Regions from separate parts of the Planococcus dechangensis genome, predicted to be linked through region 3. Evidence: riboswitches for the same ligand, from Rfam matches in the RefSeq annotation. Region 3 holds a riboswitch; each other region holds the start of a gene.
The links. A riboswitch is a leader RNA that binds a small molecule or an ion and turns the genes downstream of it on or off. The one in region 3 is predicted to bind S-adenosylmethionine.

Region 1 (4,213 bases), on a different contig from region 3:
CTGTTCTTTTGTCAATTTGCTGATTGGAGGCAATACGCCGAAAGCATCGGCCGTCAAGAAGACGATCGTTTTCGGGTGGCCTGCTACAGACGGCGTGACGATATTATCGATCGCTTCAATCGGATAAGCGGCGCGTGTGTTTTCAGTCAATGAACCGTCGTCGTAATCCGGAATGCGTGTATCTTCATCAACGACTACATTCTCGAGTACAGAACCAAAGCGGATAGCATCGAAAATCTGCGGTTCGTTTTCACGGGACAAATTGATAGTTTTGGCGTAGCAGCCGCCTTCGATATTGAAAACGCCGTTATCGGACCAGCCGTGCTCATCGTCACCGATCAACTTGCGATCTTCGTCAGCTGACAAAGTTGTTTTACCTGTACCAGATAAGCCGAAGAATAATGTGACATCGCCGTCTTGTCCAACGTTTGCGGAACAGTGCATCGGCAAAATGCCGCGTTCAGGAAGGATATAGTTCATGATCGAGAAGATGGATTTCTTCATTTCGCCTGCGTATTCAGTGCCGCCGATCAAAATGATTTTCTTTTCCATCGAAACGATAATAAAAGTTTCAGAATCCGTGCCATCAACCGCCGGGTCCGCTTGGAAACTCGGAGCGTAGACAACAGTGAATTCAGGTTCGTGTGCAGCCAATTCTTCAGCGGTCGGGCGGATGAACAATTGGTGTGCGAAAAGGTTATGCCATGCGTATTCATTGATTGTTTGAATCGCAAGACGTGACTCAGGGTCTGCCCCAGCAAAGCCTTTGAAGACAAACAGTGCATCTTTTTGCTTCAAATGATTAATGACTTTAGCATATAGGTTTTCAAAGATTTCAGAAGAGATCGGGCGGTTGACGTTGCCCCAATCAATTTTGTCTTTCGAAATCGCCTCTTCTACCATATACTTGTCTTTAGGCGAACGGCCGGTGTATTTTCCGGTTTCAGCTTTTACAGCGCCTTCGCGTGTCAAAACAGCCTCTCCACGGGATGTTGCAGCTTCCACCAATTGTGGAACGGACAGCTGCATGTTAATGTTTGAGCCGCTCAAAAGCTCTTTCAAATCATTTGCAAAGTTCACTGAAGTCATATATAGGTACCTGCCTTTTCGTGTATTCCCATAAAGATGGGGTAGTTGTATATTCGAACATTAGTATAACACATTAAGATGATTAGTCTATACTAATAACCATAAATCTTTCAATGTTCGTGATTTGTGCATATTTTTATAGAAGAAAGATGGATACATATAAAAGTCTGTCAATTGTTTGTTCTAAAATCGTTGACAGCAGTTGCGGCATTCCGTAAGATGGGAAATTGAACGGATACTCTTATTCCGAGCTGGTGGAGGGTGCAGGCCCAATGAAACCCGGCAACCTGCTGCTTTTGCAGCGATGGTGCCCAACCTGAAGCAAGGTGAAAGCCTTGGACGATAAGAGTGAAAGGTGCTTATGATGATTATTCCTTTCCTCATTGAATTAGATGAGCGAAGGGATTTTTTTATGGAATGCCCTTAATCCTCGTGTGCAGGCTGAAAAAGCTGGAAGTTCAATTCCATTCATGGAAACGGACTTGACATGGGAAAATGAGTACCGTATCAATTTCGAGAGCAATCTCGCAGGATATAAGGAGGAGCTTTTTTTGACAAACCGTCGATTATTCACATCAGAATCAGTAACAGAAGGACATCCCGATAAGATTTGCGACCAAATTTCAGACGCAATCTTGGATGCGATCCTAACAGAAGACCCAAATGCGCGTGTTGCGTGCGAAACGACCGTGACAACAGGACTTGTATTGGTAGCGGGTGAGATCACTACTTCCACATACGTGGATATTCCGAAAGTTGTCCGCCAGACCGTGAAAGAAATCGGCTATACGCGTGCGAAATACGGTTTCGACTCTGAGACGAGCGCAGTCTTGACAGCGATCGATGAACAGTCACCCGATATCGCTGCCGGCGTCAACGTGGCGCTTGAAGCCCGTGAAGGCCAGATGACCGACAAGGAATTGGACGAAATCGGTGCGGGCGATCAAGGCTTGATGTTCGGCTATGCTTCAAACGAAACAGAAGAGTTGATGCCGTTGCCGATCAGCTTGGCGCATAAACTCGCACGCCGCTTGGCGGAAGTGCGCAAGGAAGAAATTTTGCCATACTTGCGTCCGGACGGTAAAACACAAGTTACAATCGAATACGATGAAAACAACAAACCGCTGCGTGTGGATACGATCGTCATCTCCACTCAGCACCATCCTGAAGTCAGCCTAGAGCAAATCCAGCGCAATTTGAAAGAATACGTCATCAATGAAGTCGTACCGGCAGAGCTTTTGGATGCCGAGACGAAATACTTTATCAACCCGACAGGCCGCTTTGTTATCGGCGGGCCACAAGGGGATGCGGGTCTTACTGGCCGCAAAATCATTGTGGATACTTACGGCGGCTATGCAAGACACGGCGGCGGTGCATTCTCCGGGAAAGACGCAACGAAAGTTGACCGTTCCGGTGCATATGCTGCACGTTATGTTGCAAAAAACATTGTCGCTGCAGGCCTCGCAGATAAGTGCGAAGTTCAGCTCGCATACGCGATCGGTGTTGCACACCCTGTATCGATTGCTGTCGACACATTCGGGACAGGTACAGTGAGCGAGGAAAAATTGATTGAACTTGTACGTGCGAACTTTGATTTGCGCCCGGCAGGAATCATCAAAATGCTTGACCTGCGCCGCCCGATCTACAAGCAGACAGCGGCTTATGGCCACTTCGGCCGTACCGATGTTGACCTTCCGTGGGAACGCACTGACAAAGTGGAAGCTTTGAAACAACAGGCAAACGCATAAGAAAAAGCAGGCGGAAAATATCCGCCTGCTTTTTTCTATTGTAGCGATTTGTAATAGGCGGCTTTTTCCGCGTACTCCCGGACAATGCGTTCCATGTCCTTTTTGTCCGTCTCATTCAGTTCCCGGACCACTTTGGCGGGCCGGCCAAACGCGAGTGTACCGGGCGGTATCTTTTTGCCTTGTGCGACAAGGCTGCCAGCTCCGATAAATGCGCCTTCCCCGATTTCTGCACCGTCCAAAATGACCGACCCCATGCCGACGAGAGCGCCTTTTTTGACTGTGCAGCTGTGGAGCGTCACTTGATGGCCGATTGTTACGTCATCTTCCAAAACGAGTGGATTGTTTGGGCTTTGATGAAGCATCGACAAGTCTTGGATATTGGTGTTTTTCCCGATGATGGTCGGTGCGACATCGCCGCGGATGACTGTATTGAACCAAACAGAAGAGTTCTCACCGATCGTCACATCCCCTGTCACAGTGGCATAATCCGCGATAAATACCGTTTTGTCAATTTTTGGTGATTTGTCTTTATATGGATAAATCATGGCAAAGCTCCTTTATCATTGATAAGATGTAATTAGTTCTAATCCTATCAAAACAAACGAAAAGGTCAATTGAACAAGCCTTAAGGGGGCGCTGGTATGTGGAAATGGCAAGCGGAAGGGGAAGCAAGAGGTGTAGCGGTATTGATCCATAGTGCGTACGAAGAGCACCGGCGCTATGCGTGGCAAATCGAGAAATGGCGAACGAGTGGTTTTGATGTCTATATGGGAGATTTGCCGGGTCATGGTATACATGCTGCGCAAGATGGAGTGCATAGGGAGCACTTTTTTGAATATGATAAAATGGCTGCCGAATTGCTGCGCTTAGCGGCTGAAAGTTCCTTGCCGATTGTGTTGGTTGGCCACGGATTAGGGGCAGCCATAGCCATTCAGGCACTAGTCGCTAATCGCCATCCGGTGTCTGCGGCTATTTTGACATCTCCGTGGTTCGAATTGAAGAAAATGCCAATAAAGCAATCACTCGCATTTTCTGGAATCAGCAAGCTGACAAGAAAACGCACAGTCGACCATGGCCTTGAGCTCAGCTATTTGACGCGCCGTAAATTCCAGGACGGGCACCAAGCGAGCACAGCGATAAATTCAGTCAGCACGCCTGCTTGGTGGAAACAATTGCAAAGTTATATGGAGCTAGCTGCACAAACGCGTATACCGGACATTCCGTTGATGCTCCATATCGGCAAGCGGGATTTGATCACTAAATCGTCCGCCAGCAGAAGTTGGTTGCATCAGCAAAAGTTGTCGGAATTCCATTTTAAGGAATGGGATTTTTGTTACCACGATTTGTTCCAGGAGCCGGAGCAAGAAGCGGTCTTT
Region 2 (4,213 bases), 120 kb from region 3:
CGATTTGGCATCGCCGACATTCGCCACATGAGACCACAGGTTGACTCCATCAATCACTTTACGACCGGCATCTCTTCCCCCTTTGATGCCAAAGTTGACGATCGAACCGTAGCTGTTTTTCAAGTATTTCTTCGCAAGTTCACTTGAAGGATGATCTTCGAATCCAAGGTAGTTGACCCATTCCACTTGAGGATGGTCTTTCAAATATTCCGCTACCTTTTGTGCATTGCTTGCATGGCGCGGGATGCGCAAGTGTAAAGTTTCAAGCCCCTGCAGCAGTGCATGTGCGCTGTCTGCGCTGAGAGTCGGCCCGAAATCGCGCAATAATTGAACGCGCAGTTTCGTCGCAAACGCAGCGTCCGGAACATCGATACCGAAGCGGATACCGTGGTAGGATTCATCCGGTTGTGTGTAGTTCGGGAAGCGCGGGTTGTCCCAGTTGAAGCGGCCCGCATCTACAGCGACACCGCCGATGGTCGTGCCGTGCCCTCCGATCCATTTTGTTGCCGAATGGATGACCACATCTGCACCGAATTCGATCGGGTTGCTGACGAACGGTGAAGCGAATGTGTTATCGATCAATAGCGGAATACCGTTTTCATGGCCGATTTGTGCGACGCGTTCAACATCAAATACGTTCAGGCTCGGATTTCCGATGATTTCACCGAAGAAAGCTTTTGTCTTGTCGGTAATTGCAGCACGGAAATTTTCCGGGTCGGTCGCATCGACGAACTTTGTCGTAATACCGTAGCGCGGCAATGTGTTAGCGAATAGATTATAGGTGCCTCCATATAGATTGCTATCGGCGACGATTTCATCTCCGGCTTCCGCAACGTTCAATACCGAAAATGCGATTGCTGCCATGCCCGATGATAGAGCGACTGCCGCTGTGCCGCCTTCAAGCAAGGCGACGCGCTGTTCGAATACATCTACAGTAGGGTTCATGATACGTGAGTAGATATTGCCAGTTTCTTTCAAACCGAATAAGTTTTGTGCGTGCTCTGTATCTTTAAAGACATAGGAAGTTGTTTTATGGACTGGAACTCCACGCGAACCTGTTACTTGATCTGGTTCCTGTCCGCCGTGCAATAAGAGTGTTTCGGGTTTAAAATTTGTCATTGTGAGTTCCTCCTGATTTTTTATAATTTTTGTAAAAGGTGAGGAGGACATAGAAAAGACCCTCTTCAGAAAGAAGAGGGCCGTCATATACGGATTTACCTCCTCTCATCTTTCAGCGCTGCACATGCAGTACTGTAGGATTTAGCACCTTTCCAGACGGTTGTCTGTTGGTTGCCGGGCATCGCAGGGCCTATTCCCTCCGCCACTCGTGATAAGAGTATGAAACTATTTTTTTGCTTGTGGAAAAGTATAGAGGACATAGCCGTTTAAAGTCAAGTGTATTTGTCGAAAAATTTTAACTACTATATAAGCGATATTTCCGCTAAAAGTTTTTTCACAAAGCGGTTGACATTTTCCTTATTTCGAAATAAAGTAGGAATCACGAATTGAATAGCTTACATCACTTTCTTATCCAGAGAAACCGAGGGACAGGCCCTTTGACGTTTCGGCAGCAGATTCGCAAATTCGCGAAAACTGTGCTAATTCCTGCAAATGCTCTAGCATTTGGAAGATGAGAATGAGATGGTTTCATAATTGGAGCCTTCTTTTTTCTTGTGCATAAGAAAAAAGAGGGCTCTTTTTCGTTATTTCAGGAAAGTGTTCGTTCGCATTTATTCGAATCGTTACAGGCAGCCATAGGAGGGACACCATGATTCAATTTGAAGCAGTCAAGAAAACATATGTATCCGGTAAACAGGAAGTCCATGCGCTTAATGGCATCGACTTGACCGTTGAAACCGGTGAAATTTACGGCGTCATCGGTTTTAGCGGCGCAGGGAAAAGCTCATTGATCCGGACAGTCAATTTGCTCGAACGCCCTACTTCCGGGCGTGTATTTATCCACGGAGAAGACATCTCCGCTTTAACCGCTAAAAAAATCCGAGACATCCGTAAAGATATCGGCATGATTTTCCAGCATTTTAACTTGCTCGACTCGAAAACGGTGCATCACAATATCGCGATGCCGCTGTTGCTTGCCAAAATGCCAAAAACGGAAATCGACCGCAAAGTTACAGAGCTTCTTGAATTTGTCGGACTGGCTGACCAGGCAAGAAAATACCCGGACCAATTGTCCGGCGGCCAGAAGCAGCGAATCGGCATCGCCAGAGCGCTTGCAACCAACCCTTCGATTCTTTTGTGCGACGAAGCGACTTCCGCTCTCGATCCGCAAACGACACAATCGATTTTAGACTTGCTGCGGCGCATCAATAAAGATTACAACATTACCATTTTGCTCATCACCCATGAGATGGGCGTCATCCGGGAAATTTGCGACAAAGTAGCGGTCCTTGAAGAAGGGCGCGTGATTGAGCAAGGCAGCGTCTTCGATGTTTTCACGAAACCGCAGCACGCAACGACCAAACGCTTTGTCCGCTCCGTCATGAACGATGAATTGCCCGAGTCCTTACTCGACCAAATCTATAAAAACGATCAAAAGCGTCCGATTTACCGCGTCCAGTTTACCGGCACTTCCGTCGGCCAGCCATTCATGTCGCGCGTGTCGCGGGAATTCAATCTCGATTTAAATGTCTTGTTCGGTAATATCACTGAGCTCCAAGGCATTCCTTATGGCAATTTAATCGTTGAATTCGACGGCGCTCGCGCTGAGATCGACCGTGCACTCGCTTCGATCCGCAACGACAATATCCTGGTAGAGGAGGTTCAGCAGCATGCAGGTTAATCAATCGCAAATTTTAGAAGCATTATGGGAAACACTTTATATGACCGGTGCTTCGTTTGTATTCTCACTCGTCATTGGATTGCCGCTGGGCATATTGCTCGTCGTCACTAGAAAAGGGCATCTGCTGGAAAATGAAGTGGTCTTCAACATATTGAACATTGTCATCAACATATTCCGCTCGATTCCGTTCATTATTTTGATGGTCGCAATCATCCCATTGACACGGCTCATTGTCGGCACGTCGATCGGAACTGCCGCAGCCATCGTACCTTTAGTGTTTTACGCAGGGCCATACATTGCACGACTCATAGAAAACTCGCTGCTCGAAGTCGATAAAGGCGTTATCGAAGCGGCCCAGGCAATGGGGGCATCACCAGGGCAAATCATTTTCCGCTTTCTTATTCCGGAAGCACTCAGCTCGCTTGTCCTGGCTCTGACCATAGCTATCGTCGGTTTGATCGGTGCCTCCGCTATGGCTGGTGCTATCGGCGGCGGTGGGCTCGGAGACTTGGCCATCACTTACGGCTACCAACGCTTCGACACCATGGTCATGTTCTTGACGGTTGCAATACTCGTCGTACTCGTCCAAGGTGTCCAATCACTCGGCAACTTGATGTCACGCCGTGTGCGTCGCAGTTGAACCGAAAACATCAATAACATCATTACTGAATATATTTTAATCCCTTTCTAACCATAAACTTAAAACCCACTGGAGGATTTCATTATGAAAAAAATTACAGCTCTTTTTGCAACAGCCGGCTTAGCTACTCTACTCACCGCATGCGGAGGCGACGATTCCGCCGACGGCACTACTACCGTCACACTCGGCATCAGCGGTTCGGATACAACCATTTGGGATTATGTCGGTGACAAGGCCGCTAAAGAAGGCATCGAACTCGACATCATCACGTTCTCGGATTATGTGGCACCGAACTTGGCACTTGCTGAAGGCGAACTTGACTTGAACGCCTTCCAAACGATTTCTTATTTCGATGAATTTGTCGAAGAACATAATGTCGACATCGTGCCGATCGGCTCTACCGTCATCGCACCGATGGGCTTGTACTCCGAAAAGTACGAATCGATCGATGAACTTCCGGACGGCGCACAGATTGCAATGCCGAATGAAGCGACCAATATGGGCCGCGCGTTGCTCTTGCTCGATGAAGCAGGACTCATCACCTTATCTGAAGATGCCGGTTTAACAGGAACGGCTCAAGACATCATCGACAACCCGAAAAACATTGAAATCATGCCGATGACTTCCGGCCATACCCCACGCGCCATGGCGGATGTCGAAGCATCTATCATCAATAACGGCGTCGCGATCGATGCCGGCTTGAATCCATCGGAAGACCCGATTGCACGCGAAAGCGACACTGCAAAACCGTATATCAACTTGATCGCCGCACA
Region 3 (4,213 bases):
CGGAAGATGAAGAGCGTCCGGAGTTCGGTGAAGTCGGAACGCTCATCGGGTACGGATCGGATGAGGACGACAAAATTGCTTTGACTTATTTCAGGGCAGAATTCGATGTTGAACAAGCAGACGATATCGGGAACCGCGGCTACGTGGAGTTCGGGGTGGACGATGGGGTCATCCTGTATTTGAATGGTGAGGAAATCATGCGCTTTAACATGCCGGAGAAGGGCGAGTTTGGTTTTGAAGATTACCAGGGAGCGGTGATGGACGAATATTACGGCAGTGAAAGCAAGATCGAGCGCATCTACCTGGACGAAACCGCCTTATCGCAGCTGAAAAACGGAAGGAATGTACTTTCAGCCCAAGTGCACCAAGACGACCGTTTCAGCTCTGATTTGTATTGGGACATGGAATTGGTAGTCAATACAAAATAAAAAAAGAAGGCGCAATGCCTTCTTTTTTTTTGTTTTATTTTTTAGTGAAAAGCTCTAACTTCTCGATGCGCTGCATGGCTTCTGCGATGCGCTGCTCGGTGACCAGTAAGCCGACGCGCACAAAGCCTTCTCCGCCAGGGCCAAAACCGCTGCCCGGCGCCACGGCGATGTCGACTTTGTCGAGCAGCAGGTCAGAGAACTCGACGCTCGTATAGCCTTCCGGGACAGGCAGCCAGGCAAAAAACGATCCCTTCGGCGCGTCGAATTCCCAGCCGATCCGGCGGCATTCATCCACTAGCGTCTGGCGCCTTTTCTCGTATAATGCATTCAGTTCCTCGACGCATTGCTGGCTGCTGTTTAATGCTTCTACAGCCGCCAGCTGAACGGCCGGAAAGATGCCGGCGAACAAATGGTCTTGGACGATGTTGAGTGCTTCGATCATTTTGGCATTGCCGACCGCAAAGCCGATGCGCCATCCGGCCATATTATACGTTTTGGATAATGTATACATTTCGATGCCGATGTCTTTGGCGCCTTTTGACTGCAGGAAGCTGACCGGTTTTTCGCCGTCAAAGCCGATGCGGCCATAGGCAAAGTCATGCACGACCCCGATGCCGTTTTCTTTGGCAAACTGGATCGTTTCATCGAAAAACGCAATGTCTGCTGTCGCGCCTGTCGGGTTGTTTGGGTAGTTCAAGTACATCAATTTGGCTCGTGCTCTTGCGGCGGCCGTCACATCGTTATAATCGGGAAGATAGCCGGTTTCCTGTTTAAGTTTCATTAAATCGAATTCGATATCCGCCAGCGGTGCGGCTGACAGGTAATCAGGGTAGCCCGGGTCCGGCAACAGCAGCGAATCGCCCGGGTTCAGCAACGCAAGCGGCAATTCGATAAAGCCGATTTTCGTTCCGGACAAAATGGCAACTTCCAAATCCGGATCGATATCGACATCGTACTCTTTTTTGTAGAAATCCGCAGCGGCTTTTCTTAATGAACTAAGCCCGCGAAACGGCGAGTAGCGGTGGGTTTGGGGATCCGCCACCGCTTGTTGCATGGCTTTGACAATATGCGCAGGCGTCGGCTGATCCGGGTTGCCTTGGCCGAAATTGATGACATCGCGTCCTTCATCGACAGCTTTTGCCGTTTTTGCGACAAGCAAGGCGAAAAATTGATCCGGAAGATTTTGTAAGCGATCTGAAAAGTCCATGAAATCCTCCTCATTTTCTAAATAATTGCACTTCTATCTTAAATCTTATAGAGTTTAAGCTAAACTGTCTACAGGGGGAGAGAATATGAAAATCGCTTGTGTGCAGATGGACATTGCGTTCGGAAAACCGGAAACGAATTTTCAGCATGTCAAAGAATATTTGGAAGAAGCTGCCGGAAACGGTGCGGATGTCATCGTGCTGCCCGAAATGTGGAACACCGGCTATGCATTGAAGGAGCTTGAACAATTGGCGGACGGCAACGGCAAGACGGTCGATTTTTTAAAGCAGTTTGCTAAACAGCATAGCGTCCATATCGTCGGCGGCTCAGTGTCGACGAAGAAACAGGACGGTTTTTACAATACGATGTATGTGGTCGACAATACGGGTGCACTCGTTTCGGAGTATGATAAAGCGCACCGCTTCGGGTTGATGGATGAGCATATCCACCTCGAAGAAGGACAATCGCTCGGCACGTTCGAACTAGATGGCGAGACTTTCGGCGGCGTCATTTGCTATGACATCCGCTTTCCGGAATGGCTGCGCGCACAGGCGCTCAACGGGGCGAAAGCGATTTTCGTCCCTGCCGAATGGCCGGCGGCACGCATCGATCATTGGCGCATCCTGCTGCAGGCGCGTGCCATCGAGAACCAATGCTTCATCATCGCCGCCAATCGCATCGGCAGCGACCCGAAAAATGAATTCGGCGGCCATTCGATGGTCATTGCGCCGTGGGGAGAAGTCCGGCTAGATATGGGCGGCATTGAAGGCATCGCTTATGCCGACATCGACCTTTCAGAAGTCGACGAGGTGCGCACGCGCATCCCGGTATTCGATGACCGGCGCGTCCCGTTGTACAAAAAGTTTGAAAAATCGCATTGACAAGCGGCTGCAGTGGCGCGTAAGATTGAAAACAACCAAATACGTATGCTTATCAAGAGAGACCGAGGGTAAAGGCCCGATGACGTCCGGCAACCCCCAATGCGGGAAGGTGCCAAGTCCTGCAGAATGGCAATCATTCTGAAAGATAAGTCGGAATTTAACTTTCGATGTCTCTTTTTGATAAAAGAGGCATTTTTTATTTGCCTGGGGGAGTGGACAACATGATTCAAATCGAACAGCTAAGCAAAACCTATCAAACGAAGCACGGCTCTGTCACGGGCGTAGACAATGTCAGCCTCGAAGTGAAGACCGGTGAAATTTTCGGCATCGTCGGCTATTCGGGTGCAGGGAAGAGTTCCCTTATCCGCTGCATCAATTTGCTCGAACGTCCTACCTCGGGGATTGTTTCGGTCGGCGGGCAGGATTTAACGAAACTGCGCGGCGAAGGATTGCGGAAAGCGCGCTTGAAAATCGGCATGATCTTTCAGCATTTCTATTTGATCAGTCAAAAGACGGTCGCTGAAAACATTGCATTCGCCCTTCGTGCAGCGGGGACGCCGAGCAAAAAAATCGGCCCGCGCGTTGATGAGCTATTGGAAATGGTCGGCTTGACCGATAAGCGCGGCGTCTATCCGGCACAGCTCAGCGGCGGGCAAAAGCAGCGCGTCGGCATTGCCCGTGCGCTCGCGAACGACCCGGCTGTCTTGTTATGCGATGAGGCGACTTCAGCGCTTGACCCGAATACAACCTTGTCGATCCTGCGGTTATTGAAAGACATCAACCGCAAGCTCAATATCACGATCGTCTTGATCACGCACGAAATGAACGTCGTCAAGGAGATCTGCGACCGGATGGCGGTCATGCAGAACGGGCGTGTCATTGAAGAAGGCAGCGTCTACGATATTTTTGCAGAACCGAAAACCGCGTTGACCAAAGAATTCATCTCCAGTGTCGTATCGTTTAACGTGCCGGAGGAAATCCTGGAAAAATGCGACGGGACGATCATCAAAGTATTGTTTAAAGGAGAAGTAGCCGGGCAAGGCATCATTTCCGATATGCTGCAAAGCTATTCGGTGAAAGGCAATTTCTTGCACGGTGCGATTGAATACATCCAAGAACGGCCGCTCGGGATCTTTGTGATGGAACTAAAAGGCGGACAAACGGACATACAACAGGCAATTACGTATTTAGAACAGCGCAAAGCGATAGTGGAGGTGATGGGTCATGGGAATTGAATGGGAAAGAATCATCGATCTATGGCCTGAAATCCAAGTGGCATTTTACCAGACGCTCGTCATGATCGGCATTTCACTCGGCGTCGCGCTGGTCGTTGGCTTGCCGCTGGGCATTCTGCTGTTCATCACGGACCGTGGCTTGTTCTGGGAAAATCGGCCGGTCAATTCGGTCATCGGCTTTATCGTCAACATCGTCCGGTCGATTCCGTTCATCATTTTGCTCGTCGCACTCATCCCGCTGACACAAGCGATTACAGGAACGACAATCGGGCCGGTGGCAGCCAGTGTTTCCTTATCGGTCGCGGCGATTCCATTTTTCGCGCGCATCGTGGAAACCGCATTGCGGGATATTGATAAAGGCGTCATCGAAGCGGCCATCGCGGTCGGCGCCACTCCGTGGATGATCATCAAGGATGTGCTGTTGCCGGAAGCTAAGGCCAGCATCATTCAAGGCATTACACTT
Region 4 (4,213 bases), 360 kb from region 3:
ATTACAGCGAGCTATCAGGCGACCATCGAAGGGTACAAAGAAAGAGGGTTGACGGAACAACAGGCCATCGCTTTGATCCGAAAGTCGGTCGAACTTGCCGCACAAGCGCGCGATGAATTCTGGAGCGGTGTGACGGATCGGTCGAGCAGGCCGAAACCTATCGTCGCGGCGTCAGTCGGCCCGTACGGAGCATTTTTGTCTGACGGCTCGGAATACCGCGGCGACTATTCCGTGACAGAAGATGAACTGGTGGCGTTCCATCAAGAGCGGATCCGCGTGTTGGTGGAGGCGGGCGCAGACATCTTGGCATGTGAAACGATTCCGTGTCTGGCAGAAGCGCAAGCGATTGTCAGGATCCTTAAGGATTTTCCGGACGTCTATGCCTGGTTCACGTTCAGCGCAAAGGACCATCTCCACATCAGCGACGGGGAAAAAATTGCGGACTGCGCCGGCTGGCTGGACGGGCACGCGCAAGTGGCGGCGATCGGCATCAATTGCACAGCGCCGCAGTATATCGAGTCGTTAATACAAGAAGTGACAAGCAAGACTTCAAAACCGGTCATTGTCTACCCGAATTCCGGGGCAAGCTATGATCCGGTAAGCAAGACATGGAGCGAAGAGCCGTCGGCCAATGCTTTTTCAGCCAACTCGAAAGCGTGGCACAAAGCAGGCGCCCAAATTATCGGCGGCTGTTGCAGCACGACGCCTGATGATATTGCCGACGTGGCGTCTTGGTCACGCGACCTCAACCCCTCGCAAGTTTAGCCAATAGGACTGCCTCCGTTGTGCGATTTTAAAACCCAGTTGACAAGTAGGTTTTAAATATAGTCTAATGTGAATAAGCTTTTTCAGCATAAGGACTGGATTACAATGAGGTAGGAGAGATCCTCCTAACTTTTAAAAAAACAAAGGAGGATCTCTATGGTTAAAGAGCAATACCCCGTCATGGAAGAGGCGTCGTCGTTTTTCCTGGAAGGCAATCACACCGGCATCTTGCTGTGCCATGGCTTTTTGGGCACACCCCAAAGCGTCAAAGAACTGGGTGAGGCGCTTGCGGCACAAGGCTATACGGTGTCCTGTCCGAGGCTTCCCGGCCACGGCACGCATTTCACAGACTTGGAACGATATGGCTTCGAAGATTGGTTTGCACAAGTCGAACAAGCCTATCAGGACCTGAAAGCAAGCTGTTCGACCGTTTTTGTCATCGGGCAATCGATGGGCGGGACCTTGAGCTTGGATTTGGCCAGCCGTTATCCGGACATTGAAGGAATAGCCTTGATCAATCCGGCGATCGACATCCCTGCGTTTGAAACCTACCGCAGTCAGCCGCCTCTTGCTTATGTTGCTGAAGATCGACCGGACATCAAAAAAGCGGATGCGGTAGAAATCACTTACGAGCAAGCGCCGGTCCACGCGTATCAGCAATTATTGCGCTATATGGATGCCGTCGACGCCAAACTTTCAGCCGTACGTTGTCCGGTCGTCTGTTTCCAGTCGCTCGAAGACCATGTCGTGCCGCCGGGCAATACCGACTCTATTCTCAGCAAAGTCGGATCCGGACATACAATGAAGCACGAACTGCACAACTCCTATCACATCGCCTCTATGGACCATGAACTGGATGTCATCGTCGAAAAAACAGTTCAATTCATAAAACAAGCCCGTGTATTGCCGGCTGGAGACAAGCTATAAAGACAATGGAAATTCGAGAATTTTGTAAATAAATTCTATTTCTTCAAAATAATGTTGACAAACAGATCTAGGATACGTAGTATGAACTTTACAATTTAATCATCTTATCGAGATTGACTGAGGGACTGGCCCTGAGACGTCAAAGCAGCAGACCACGAATGTGGCACTGTGCTAATTCCACGTACAGTTTGTACGGAAGATAAGAGAGGCGCTCAACGGTATTACCCAACCCCCTCTTCTTGTCAAAAAGAAGCAGGGGGTTTTTTATGGTTAAAACCTAGTAAGCGGGTAAGTTAAATAAGTTTTGAGAGGAGGAATCGACGATGGCAAGTGCGCGCGGCATTAAGTCAGCTAAAAAGGCGTGGAAGGATATATTCAATAGGTCGGGTCAGCGCAATGTTATGTTCACGGGAAAACACTTCGAGTCTTGCATGAAGATATGGGAACTTGGATAGACTAGCTGGAATCGCGACTGGCTCCACCACCACCTGGAAATCCGATTAGTGCTAGGTGTGGGAAACATCGAATCATCTTTTTATACATAAGGAGGACTATTGTGAAGAACATTATCTTTTTACTCATCAGTTTATTTGCACTTATTAGTTTGGCCGGTTGTACCGGCAGTGAAGCCAGTACTGAAAACTCTGGAGCGGGTTCCGAGCCTGTTGAAGGCGGCGAGTTGAACGTAGCAATCGGAGCTGATCCGAATACGCTCGACTGGATGTATACGGGTGAAAGTGCTGCCCGTAAAATCGGCTGGCACGTGTACGAAGGCTTGTTTGCATTAAACCAAGATTACGAAGCCGTGCCTCTTCTCGCTGAAGATTATCAAGTGAGCGAAGATGGAAAAACGTACACTATCAATTTACGAGAGGGAGTTACGTTTCATAACGGGGAAGCTGTGACCGCAAAAGATGCGGCAGCTTCGATTGAACGCTGGCTGAAGGTGTCTTCTGTCGGCAAGATCACTAATGAACACGTAGAGTCGGTCGAGGCTGATGAGGATCTGCAATTGAAGATACAGTTGAACAAAACTTACAGTTCCTTGCTATCTGACTTGGCTGCTCCAAAGTCGGCTGCAGTCATCCTGCCGGCAACAGTCGCTGAAGCTGCCGGCGAACAGCCTCTTGACCATGACCAGTATATCGGAACAGGGCCATTCCAATTTGACTCGTGGAAGCGTGGAGATGAAATTGTCTTAGCCAAATACGAAGGCTACGCTTCCAGAACAGATGAGACGAGCGGGCTCACAGGAGAGAAAAAAGCGTTTGTCGATGCCATTCATTTCAAAATTGTGAAAGACCCTCAAGTCGTCGTCAATGGATTGAAAACAGGGCTTTACGATTATGGCGATGATATTCCGCTCGACCTGTATGAGGTGATTGAGAATACGCCAAGTATTGAAGCCGATACGTCGACCAATGGATACACGGTGTTGACGCCGGATAAGTCGGAGGCGCCGTTTGACGATGTGCTAGTCCGCCAAGCTTTAAATGCGGCGCTGAATAAGGAGGCCATTGCCAAAGCCACTTACGGCAATGAGGAGTTCTACGAGCTGGACGGGGCGTTGTTCACCCCGAACCAAACAGCTCTCTACTCCAATGAAAACATTGATCAATTCCTTTCCTATGATTTGGACAAAGCGAAACAATTGTTGGAAGAAAGCAGTTATGACGGAAAACCCATTAAAATTATTTTCTCCAGCGACTCCAGCGACTATAAAAAAATTGCGGAGATTGCCGAGCAACAACTCGAAGAAGCGGGGTTTACAGTTGAGCTGGAATCTTATGAATGGGCTACCTATTTGGAGAAATGGGCAGAACCATCCAACTGGGATCTGGTCGTGGTCGGCTGGTCTCCATTCTTCTCGCCGAACCAGGCCGGCATGCTGAGCCAGGATTCAAACAGCAGCGGCTGGTACAACAGCGAGAAATGGCAGGGCTTGATTTCGCAATGGGCTGCCACAGATTCTGAGGAAGAAAAGCAGCAAATTCTTGCAGGCTTGAACGAAACCCTTTACGAAGAATTGCCTTTTGAAAAAGTGACAAACATTTCAAACCTCAGTGCACGCTCATCAAACATCGAGAATTACAGCGAATGGTATGGGCCGCGGTTCTGGAATACGTATAAAACACCATAATAAGAAAAGAAAATCGTCAGGAACGATGCTGGCGATTTTCTTTCTTTTTCAAAGAGGAGGGGAACGCATTGCTGCAATACACGATTCGCCGTTTATTATCGGTCATACCTGTCATGCTCGTGGTCAGTGTCATCGTCTTTATGATCGTGCATCTGACTCCTGGAAACCCCGCATTTCTGATTTTGGGAGAAGACAGTTCACCCGAAGCGATTGCCGATTTGGAACGGCAGCTTGGGTTGGATCAAGCTTTATACATTCAGTTTTTCAACTGGATTTCACAAGTGGCGACAGGAGACTTAGGCACTTCCGTTTATTCGTCACAAACGGTCACTTCATTGATTTTTGAAAATTTCGGCCCGACCTTCAGCCTGATGGCACTGT

Region 1: it holds a riboswitch for S-adenosylmethionine, as region 3 does, so the genes downstream of both, metK (methionine adenosyltransferase) here and ACFO5U_RS10655 (methionine ABC transporter ATP-binding protein) in region 3, are expected to answer to the same signal.
Region 2: it holds a riboswitch for S-adenosylmethionine, as region 3 does, so the genes downstream of both, ACFO5U_RS10035 (methionine ABC transporter ATP-binding protein) here and ACFO5U_RS10655 (methionine ABC transporter ATP-binding protein) in region 3, are expected to answer to the same signal.
Region 4: it holds a riboswitch for S-adenosylmethionine, as region 3 does, so the genes downstream of both, ACFO5U_RS12445 (ABC transporter substrate-binding protein) here and ACFO5U_RS10655 (methionine ABC transporter ATP-binding protein) in region 3, are expected to answer to the same signal.

What each region holds. Positions count from the first base shown of each region.
Region 1 is NZ_JBHSGL010000016.1:14,647-18,859, forward strand. It holds gene pckA (phosphoenolpyruvate carboxykinase (ATP)) at 1-1,089, opposite strand, end outside; SAM riboswitch class I at 1,328-1,438, shown strand; gene metK (methionine adenosyltransferase) at 1,641-2,837, shown strand; gene ACFO5U_RS16450 (gamma carbonic anhydrase) at 2,873-3,382, opposite strand; gene ACFO5U_RS16455 (alpha/beta hydrolase) at 3,479-4,213, shown strand, end outside.
Region 2 is NZ_JBHSGL010000005.1:1,398,605-1,402,817, forward strand. It holds gene ACFO5U_RS10030 (O-acetylhomoserine aminocarboxypropyltransferase/cysteine synthase family protein) at 1-1,119, opposite strand, end outside; SAM riboswitch class I at 1,222-1,337, opposite strand; SAM riboswitch class I at 1,525-1,637, shown strand; gene ACFO5U_RS10035 (methionine ABC transporter ATP-binding protein) at 1,769-2,800, shown strand; gene ACFO5U_RS10040 (methionine ABC transporter permease) at 2,790-3,440, shown strand; gene ACFO5U_RS10045 (MetQ/NlpA family ABC transporter substrate-binding protein) at 3,525-4,213, shown strand, end outside.
Region 3 is NZ_JBHSGL010000005.1:1,515,478-1,519,690, reverse strand. It holds gene ACFO5U_RS10670 (purple acid phosphatase family protein) at 1-428, shown strand, start outside; gene ACFO5U_RS10665 (pyridoxal phosphate-dependent aminotransferase) at 463-1,635, opposite strand; gene ACFO5U_RS10660 (carbon-nitrogen family hydrolase) at 1,721-2,515, shown strand; SAM riboswitch class I at 2,562-2,667, shown strand; gene ACFO5U_RS10655 (methionine ABC transporter ATP-binding protein) at 2,737-3,750, shown strand; gene ACFO5U_RS10650 (methionine ABC transporter permease) at 3,740-4,213, shown strand, end outside.
Region 4 is NZ_JBHSGL010000005.1:1,878,444-1,882,656, reverse strand. It holds gene mmuM (homocysteine S-methyltransferase) at 1-765, shown strand, start outside; gene ACFO5U_RS12450 (alpha/beta hydrolase) at 922-1,692, shown strand; SAM riboswitch class I at 1,794-1,898, shown strand; gene ACFO5U_RS12445 (ABC transporter substrate-binding protein) at 2,249-3,832, shown strand; gene ACFO5U_RS12440 (ABC transporter permease) at 3,901-4,213, shown strand, end outside.